DNA from 4 places in the Streptosporangium sp. NBC_01639 genome. Region 4 is predicted to be linked to each of the others. Evidence: riboswitches for the same ligand, from Rfam matches in the RefSeq annotation. Region 4 holds a riboswitch; each other region holds the start of a gene.
What was found. A riboswitch is a leader RNA that binds a small molecule or an ion and turns the genes downstream of it on or off. The one in region 4 is predicted to bind cyclic di-AMP.
Positions count from the first base shown of each region.

Region 1 (2,195 bases), 1.7 Mb from region 4:
CCTGAGCGTCGCCGCTCCTCCGGTCACCCCGGAACACGCCCTGCACGTCGCCGCCGAGCACTGGACGTTCTGCCCCGACAGCGTCATCTACAGCGCGGGGACGCTGGTCGACTACGCGGAGCAGATCAGAGGCAGGAACGCCTGGTCGTTCTGGTGGGACTGACCGCCCACGCGGTGTCCCGAGGGCCGCTCCGGGTGGCGGGCGAGGGAGATCGTGCGGGGTCCGCGGACTCGGCGGGGGTCCAGGGCGCCGGACGGGGCCACGGCGGGAACCGGGCCGTGGCGGGGTCGAGGCGAGGGGGACTGGCAGGGTCGGGACGAGGGAGTGTGGCGGGGGCGAGCCGAGGGGGACGCAGCGGGGTCGGGACGAGGGGGCGTGGCGGGGCTCGGGGCGGGAGCGGACCTCCATGACCGTGGCTTTGCACGGGGCCCCTCCGGCGCTTGTGGATCTTCTCAAAAGCCTGGATCAACCCGCTGATGTGTCATTCGGCTGATCGATGGGCCGGTGAGGAGGTAAAAAGAACCGTTGACCCAGGAGTCGGTGCACCGATCTCCGTGGTCCTCATATCGATCGTGGAAATATTCGTCGAATCATCCCTCCTTTGGCTATTCTCGGGAAGAATGCCCAGGTCGGAGGCTTGATCGGCGGATGTCGCCCATTGGTCCCCCCGACGGTCGCGGCCGATCCGACACGCCGGTCGGAAGGTCAAGTGACGGCTAATAGGGCTTTCTTGGCCGATAAAGGTAGATCTTCTGGGTCTGTCATGGGTTTTGTTTTGCTTTGTCCTCGAATGGGCGCTAGTGTCCTATTTGTGTTCGGTTGGCGACCTGCCCTTCAGCAGAAGGAGCGGCCGGCCGACGTCGAATCCCGGAAGCCGCCACGGCCAGGGGAACCGGGGACCCACTTCTTGGGGTGAATCCGCCGCGACCATGCGGCGGTAGGGCAACTCCACCGCCCGAATCCGTCAGCTAACCCGGTAGACGAGATGGAGAGGACATCACTCATGGGACGCTGTGCTCCCTTCCCGCTGGTACCCGCCTCATCCGTATCAGCCCGCTAAGACTTCCTTGCCGCGCTAGAACGCGGCGCCCCCCAACGCGCCTCGCGTAGTGCCCGGGATCGCCGGCACTCCTCTCTCTCTGTGAGCGCGTATCCGCCTGTGCCCATCTGCGTGGCACCCGCGCTTCCCCGTTCCCTCGCGAAAGAGTCTCTCTCCCATGCGCCTCTCCCTTGGCATACGCAAGAACCGTTACATCGCCGCCGCCCTGCTCGGTGCGAGCGTCCTCACCTCCACGGGCGTCGTCTCGATGCTCCCCGCCACGGCCGAAACCGCCTCCGCGACCCTCCCCATCGCGGTCAAGGGCGCGTCCCTGGCGACCTCCACCCTGGTCAAGTCCGGCTCCTCGACCCCCGGCTCCGAGTCCGGTTCCGAGGTCGTCCTGCTGAACGGCTCGACCAAGGCCTCCTACTTCTGGGACGACTCCTCCGGCCGCGCCGGCGACACTGGCCTGCCCGCGAGCGGCAAGCCGATGCAGAAGGGCATGATCGCCAGCCCGAGCTGGCCGCTGATGACCGAGGGCTACGTCGTCTACAAGGGCAAGAAGGCCAAGTTCTTCGTCGGTGACCGCGGTCCCGGCGTGCCCTCCAGCAGCGGCGTCATGATCGACCTGGACGCCAAGACCTTCGCCGAGCTGACCGGCGGCACGTTCAACTCCGAGACGCTCGGGGTGGACGGCAACGGCGGCGCCGGCCACATCGACGTCGACTACGTGATCACGAAGTGGGGCACCGGCCCCGGCAAGAAGAACCGCCCCGTGCCGTTCTCCGCCGGCGCGTGGGGCCGCATCGACAACAACCCGGCCACCCCGCCCAAGGTGGTCAACAAGTAGTCGGTACGAGCCCCTCCCCGTGGGCATCGGCCGGCCCGTCCGCCGGCCGTGGACTGGAGCGGTCCCGTGCAGGGGCCGCTCTTGCCGTCGTTTCTACCGAATGACATTCTGTTGCGCATGACCAGCGTGGTATCCGACAGCACCGGCGGGGGAGGGGTGCCATGACCCTGCGCGCTCCGGCGAACGGCATCGAGCTCGCCTACGACACCTTCGGCCCGCCCGGAGAGCGTCCGCTTCTTCTGATCATGGGACTGGGCGCCCAGCGCATCCACTGGGACGACGATTTCTGCGCGCTGCTCGCCGAT
Region 1 is NZ_CP109272.1:6,581,173-6,583,367, forward strand. It holds gene OHA77_RS29925 (DUF4253 domain-containing protein) at 1-163, shown strand, start outside; cyclic di-AMP (ydaO/yuaA leader) riboswitch at 850-999, shown strand; gene OHA77_RS29930 (hypothetical protein) at 1,219-1,890, shown strand; gene OHA77_RS29935 (alpha/beta fold hydrolase) at 2,052-2,195, shown strand, end outside.
Region 1: linked by a shared signal. The riboswitch ahead of OHA77_RS29930 (hypothetical protein) and the one ahead of OHA77_RS22170 (NlpC/P60 family protein) in region 4 are both predicted to bind cyclic di-AMP.

Region 2 (2,195 bases), 2.1 Mb from region 4:
ATCGAGATGTGGACATGGTCGAAATGGTTGGCGGTGACGCTGCCGCGGTCGGACATTGAGCTCCAACCGGAGCCGGAGTTGATGCGCTGGCGCCAGATCACGTATTTGACCCCGAGGGTGGCCCTGTTCTTGATGGCCCAGGCGGCGATCTCGTCGCCGAGGGCGACGTGGGCCGCGGAGGGCATCGACCCGCCGGTGCTCATCATGAAGTCGCAGGCCCGGCCGAGCGGATGTTCGCCGCCGTCGTTCTCGGCCCGGTAGCAGCCGATCTCGTAGGGGAGGGGAAAGCGGTTCTGAACGGCTCCGCGCATGATCCGGGTGCGGTCGGTGATGTTGTCGGCACCCGTGGGCAACTGGGGAGACCAGGTGCCGTCGGCACGGCGGCCGGAGCCGGTGGGGACGAGCGCGTCGAGCTTCTTCTCGATGTCGCCGATCACCTTCTCGGCCTCCTTGCGCTGAACCTCCACCGCTCCGGCCTCCTCGGTGATCTGCTTGGTGAGCAGGGACGCCCTGTCCGCCGCCTGTTTCCTGAGGTCCCGGCTCCGGGCGAAGCCCTGCAGGGAGGCGCTCTCCTGGGCGGCGAACTGCTCCATGATCACAGCACCGCTCAGGTCGGTGGAGAACAGCAGCGAGGGCAGGTCGCCTGTGTTGCTCTGATAGCTGAGCTGTGCGATGGAGTCGACCCGCTGCTCGGCTTCGGCGTAGGCCTCCTCGGCCTTGCGCAGGTCCGTCTTGGCCGTTCCCTCGGCGTCCTGGGCCTTCTTGAGGGATTCGCGCTTGGCCGCGTAGGCCTCGATGAGCTTGTCGACCTTCTTGTTCAACGTTGTCAGTTCGGCACGGAGCTGGGACTCGTCCGGTTTGGGGGCCGCGTTGCCGGTGGACACGGTGCCCAGGGTGAACGTGAGGGCCGAAATCACGGAAACGGTCAAGGCCGCATGGCGACGGAACGTGGGGGACAGAGCCGCCACGACTCTCCTCTCCTTACGCCTGCCGGGTTAGCTGACGGGTTCGGGCTGGAGGAAGCCCTTCCACCGAAGTGGTTCACCCCAGATGCGGTGGTTCCCCGGCTCCCGGGCGACGCGCCCGGAATTAGGCATATCGGACACAAGGTCCGATGGGTGAGGATGGTAGTGGTAAATACGAGGTAATGCGACCTTAATCCGAGATCAATCAGTGATCATCCTGTGACAATCGATCGCAGCAGGCGTGCCGTCTCCTCCGGCAGGACGTCGTTCACGAAGGCGCCCATGGCGGCCTCCGATCCGGCGAGATACTTCAGCTTGTCCGGCGCCCGGCGGATGCTGAACAGTTCCAGATGCGCGTAGGAAAGGTCGCGGCCGACACGCGCCGGCGCCTGGTGCCAGGCCGCGACGTACGGCATGGCCACACCGAACAATCCGTCCAGACGGCGGAGCACGTCCGTGTAGAGCGGGCCGAACGCCGCCCGCTCGGCGGCCTCCAGCGCGCACAGATCCGGGACCTGCCGATGCGGGTAGAGGTGGACCTCCACGGGCCAGCGCGCCGCGGCGGGGACGAAGGCCGTCCAGTGCTCGTTCGACGCCACCACCCGGACCTCCGCCTCGCGTTCGGCGGCGAGCACGTCGGCGAACAGGTTGCCGCCCGTCCGCTCCCGATGTCGCCCGGCCGCGCCGAGGGACAGCCTGGTGCGCGGGGTCACGTAGGGGTAGGCGTAGATCTGGCCATGCGGGTGGGCCAGGGTGATGCCGATCTCCGCGCCCCGGTTCTCGAAGCAGAACACCTGCTCCACGCCGGGAAGCGCGGACAGCTCCGCCGTACGGTCGATCCAGGCCTCCATGACCAGCTCGACCTGGTCGGCGGACAGGCGGGAGAAGGACGAGTCGTGATCGGAGGTGAAGCAGACCACCTCGCATCGGCCGATCCCCGGGCGGACCTCGCTCAGCCCTCCGACCTCGATGTGTTCACCCGTCTGGAAGGAGAAAGAGGGGAAGCGGTTCTCGAAGACGGCCACGTCGTAGGCCCCCGAAGGGATCTCGGTCGGGTGGCCGGGAGTGGACGGGCAGAGCGGGCATTCGCTTGCCGGTGGGAGGAAGGTGCGGCCCTGGCGATGTCCGGCCACCGCGATCCACTCCTCGGTGAGCGGGTCGTAGCGCAGTTCGGAGGCCGGTGGGCGGGGCGGAAGATCGCGCTCGTCGAGCGCGCCGCGGTCGGCGTCG
Region 2 is NZ_CP109272.1:6,936,321-6,938,515, forward strand. It holds gene OHA77_RS31615 (coiled-coil domain-containing protein) at 1-929, opposite strand, end outside; cyclic di-AMP (ydaO/yuaA leader) riboswitch at 971-1,106, opposite strand; gene galT (galactose-1-phosphate uridylyltransferase) at 1,178-2,195, opposite strand, start outside.
Region 2: linked by a shared signal. The riboswitch ahead of OHA77_RS31615 (coiled-coil domain-containing protein) and the one ahead of OHA77_RS22170 (NlpC/P60 family protein) in region 4 are both predicted to bind cyclic di-AMP.

Region 3 (2,195 bases), 3.1 Mb from region 4:
ACAAAGATCAAAAACCGGAAAACAAAGATCACACCCAATGTGATGAAAGTTACAGAAGTAATGTGCTTTTAGATCTTGATGCAGTGAATGTGACGAGAGTCATAGCCCAATGGGGGAGCCGCATATCACGCGGTGATCAAGAGGCCGGGAAGGGGCTTACCGATCTCCATATTCATGGCATTGCTTTGCCGAAATTTTTGGTTCGCGGTAACTTCTGGCGGCGCGGTGACATGCCATGTCACCGCATTGTGTGACTGCTCTCCGGAGTAGGCATCGCGCTAGAAATCCAATTGGCCGCTGCTCCCCTAAGGGGTTGATCCCCATGGCGGCGGCCTGCCGAATCCGTGCAGCCAGGAGGCACGGAACCGGGGACCCAAAGGCCTTCGCGTAAGGCCAGGGGTGAATCGGCATATGTCATGCCGTAGGGCGACTTCCCTGCCCGAATCCGTCAGCTAACCCGGTAGGCATCAGTGGAAGTCCCAAGGAGAAATCCTGTCTACCACCCTGCGTAACCCCCGTCTGTCGCGCCTTGCCCGCCTTTCCCTGGGCGGTGCCGTACTCACACTGGCCGCTTCGTCGGGAGCGGTCGTACTGGGATCCACAACGGCACAGGCGACGGCCGACACCGGGCCCACTCTCCAGGTCAGAAGCACCGGCTCTCAGGCTGAGAGCACGGTCAAGGCCTCCGCCGGCACCGCGGCGCGCAGCAGCGCCAAGAAGGCGAAGGCCAAGAAGACCACGTTGAGCAGGGCCGCACTGCAGAAGGTGAAGGCCGGTAAGGCGGTCTCGGCGGCCAGGAAGCAGATCGGCGATCCGTACCGGTGGGGAGCCTCCGGTCCCGGCGCGTTCGACTGCTCCGGGCTCGTCCAGTACGCGTGGCGCAAGGCTGGGGTGACCCTCCCCAGGATCACGACCAGCCAGTACCGCGCCGTCCGGAAGAAGGTCTCGTGGCGCAGCCTGCGCCCCGGCGACCTGATGTTCTTCTACGGCAAGGGCCACGTGGGCATGTACGTCGGCAAGGGCAAGATGGTGCACTCGCCGAGCAGCGGCAAGACGGTCCGGACCGTGAGCCTGAAGGGGTACTACAGGTCCTCCTTCGCCGGCGCGGTCCGTCCCGGCGGCTAGACCGAGGAAATCGGCCCAGTCCGCCCTCCGTGGAGACACCGTTGGCGAAGTAGATCAACGGAAACGGCCTCGTGATCACTGGCGTGATCGCGAGGCCGTTCCGTGTGTGGAGCCGTATGCCGATCCGGCTGCACCGCTGAGCTTGTTCTTCTGTCCTCCGGATTTTTGTAGCGCTGTGAGGGTGCGGCCGCGTGCGACGGTCTTGCCGACGTCGCAGCGAGGCGTGGGTCGACGGTCGCCGAGATGCGGACGTGCGGTTCAGCCGGTCCGGAAGGCGTCGGCGTTGCGTGCGCACCAGGCGGCGAAGGTGCGGGGCTTGCGCTGGAGCAGGCGCTCCACGGTGTCGGTGCGGAATCCGGCGGTGTCGGCGCGCATGAGGTGGAACCCCTCGGTGATGGCCTCGGCCAGCGCCGGAGGTGCCCCTTGGGGGAATCGGGAGGCGACGGCCTCCTCTGCGGTGGTCACTGCCCGGACCGCGATGTCCCGGCCGACCGCCGCGGCGAGGATCTCGACCTGTTCGGTGACGGTGAACAGCTCCTCGCCGGTGAGGACATACTCCTGGCCTTGGTGGCCGTCGCCGGTCAGCGCCAGGGCGGCGACGGCGGCGATGTCGGCGGGGTCGATCGGCGCGTACCGGCCGGGGCCGGCCGGATCGAGGACATAGTCCGCCTCGCGGATGGTGGGCAGCCAGTCGAAGGCGTTGGTCATGAAGCCGCCGGGCCGCAGGAAGGTGGCCGGGATGTCGGAGGCCCGGATGGCCTGCTCGCGTTCGTGGTGCCAGCGACCCATGGCGGGCATGGGGTCGCCGAGCACGTTGAACGAGGACAGGTGCACGATGTGGCGCACCCCTGCGGTCTGGGCGGCGGCCACGGCGTGCCTGGTGTGGTCGAGGCCGATGCCGGGGGTGAGCAGGAACAGCCGGTCGACTCCGGCGAAGGCGGGCGGCAGCGTCGCCGGGTCGCTCAGGTCCGCCACGACGCGTTCGGCCCGCTCGGGCAGCGTGGCGGCGCGGGCCGGGTCGCGGACCAGGATGCGGAACGTCACGCCGAGCTCGTCCAGTTGGTGGACGA
Region 3 is NZ_CP109272.1:1,788,194-1,790,388, reverse strand. It holds cyclic di-AMP (ydaO/yuaA leader) riboswitch at 325-482, shown strand; gene OHA77_RS07940 (C40 family peptidase) at 742-1,125, shown strand; gene OHA77_RS07935 (NAD(P)H-binding protein) at 1,384-2,195, opposite strand, start outside.
Region 3: linked by a shared signal. The riboswitch ahead of OHA77_RS07940 (C40 family peptidase) and the one ahead of OHA77_RS22170 (NlpC/P60 family protein) in region 4 are both predicted to bind cyclic di-AMP.

Region 4 (2,195 bases):
GGCCGCCCGTCGTCGGCTGATCTAGGTCCGGCTCGCAGCGGTCTGTCTCGGCCCGAGAGCCGATCCAGGTCCGGCCCGCAGCCGGCTGTCTCAGTCCGCGACCCGCACGCCGCCGGCGAAGGGGCGGTTGTCGATCGAGGCGATGTGGATGACGTCACCGGTCTGGGGGGCGTGGATCATCATGCCCGCGCCGACGTAGATCCCGACATGGTGCAGGTCACCGTAGAAGAAGACCAGGTCGCCGGGGCGCAGTTCGTTTCTGGACACGTGGGTGCCCGCGGTCCACTGGTCCCCGGTGTAGTGCGGCAGGCTGATGCCGACCTTCTGGTAGGCCCACATGACCAGACCGGAGCAGTCGAAGGAGTTCGGGCCCTCGGCCCCCCAGACATAGGGCTTGAGCTGCTGGGTGAGTGCCCAGCGGGCGGCCTCGGCGGCCTTGCCGTCGCCGACGATCGGCACGCTGATCCGCACCCTGCTGCCTATGGTGGTCTTGGCCCGGCTGCGCACCTCGCTGAACAGGTTGCTCTCGACCCTGGTGACCAGGCGTTCGATCTTGGTGCGCTTGGTGCCGATCTCCGCGAGGAGCTTCTTCACCTCGCTGGTCCGCGCCTTGGCACTGGCCTGCGCCCGTTCGGCGGTCTTGATCGCCTGAGCGACCTGGGCGACCTCCTCGCTCTGTTGCTGCTGGAGGGCGTAGTACGTGGTGGCCTGGTCGAGGAAGGCGTCGGGGTCGCTCGACTGGGTGAAGGCGAGGGCCGAGCCCAGTCCCCCCGTCATGTAGGAGCTCTGCGCCAGGAGGCTGGCCCTGGTGCGCCGGGCCGCGAGCTCGGACTCGCTGCCCGCGAGGGTCTTCTTGGCCGCCTCCGAGGCCCGCTGGGCCTGCTTGAGCTTGACCCGCTCGCCGTTGTACTGCTCGCTCAGCGTCTCGATCTCGGTGTGCAGCTTCTCGACCTGCTTGGAGAGCTCTCCAAGATTGGGCTTCGGGTCGGCGGTGGCCGCGACCAGAGGGGTACCGAGGGTCAGGGAGGCGAATGCCAGCCCGATGACCACCATTCGGTGGGTGAGTCCACGTGAGACGTGTTCCCGGCGGGCGTGTCCGCCCTCGCGCCTTCCCTCAAGGTTGCGCGTGCGCTTCACCAACAGGCTCCTCTCTCGGCCGCCTACCGGGTTAGCTGACGGGTTCGGGCCGGAGGCAGCCCTACCGGGGTGCCGGTGGCACCTCGGATTCACCCCAGGGACGAGGGTGGGTCCCCGGTTCCCCGGTTCCGGGGATTCGGCGGGTCAGCTTTTTTTACCATCGCTGACATCGAGCACGGACATTAGTGCAATTGGAGGTTCATGCTCAACCAGAACTACAAAGTCGGTAGAGGTTTCACAACTGGCACGTCACGGCGAGATCACACATCTTCATGATCAACTTGCCCATTAAGACGGGCTCCATCCGTCCTTCGGGCGCTCATGGCAGAGGTCTTCGCAGGTCCAGAACCACGGGAAAGGCGAGTTCCGACCCCTCGCCGACACGTCAGGTACGGCATGGCCGCTGAGATGTCACAGGTCATCTGGTATCTGCGGGGCGAGAGTTAAGGGTGAGCCGTAACTCACAAGCACCGAGGACGTACGCTGATCGGTCATGGAGCAGGTTGCGGAGCATTCCCCGACGCCGGCCGTACACGACACCGGGAACGCCGGGCCGGGAGGCGGAGCCGCGGACCCCGGACGGGACCGCGGAGAGGCCGGGCCGGACCCGGCCGCGGTCCGGGTGCGGCGTGCCCGCACCCGGGACGTCCACGTCATCCGGCGGCTGGTCGACACCTACGGCGGAGCCGGCCGTCGTCTTCTGGAGAAGGCCACGGTCACCCTGTACGAGGACGTCCAGGAGTTCTGGGTCGCCGAGCAGGCGGGCACCGTGGTGGGCTGCGGGGCGCTCCACGTGCTCTGGGAGGATCTCGCGGAGATCCGCACCGTCGCCGTCGACCCCGGCTGCCGAGGGCTGGGTATCGGCAACCTCATCGTCTCGGAACTCCTCCGCACCGCCGGCGAACTCGGGCTGCGCAGGGTCTTCTGCCTCACTTTCGAGGTCGGATTCTTCGCCCGGCACGGATTCCGGGAGATCCAGGGCACGCCGGTCTCGCCGGAGGTCTACGCCGAACTGCTCGCCTCATATGACGAAGGGGTCGCGGAATTCCTCGACCTGG
Region 4 is NZ_CP109272.1:4,846,494-4,848,688, forward strand. It holds gene OHA77_RS22165 (LuxR family transcriptional regulator) at 1-25, shown strand, start outside; gene OHA77_RS22170 (NlpC/P60 family protein) at 91-1,137, opposite strand; cyclic di-AMP (ydaO/yuaA leader) riboswitch at 1,143-1,289, opposite strand; gene OHA77_RS22175 (amino-acid N-acetyltransferase) at 1,631-2,195, shown strand, end outside.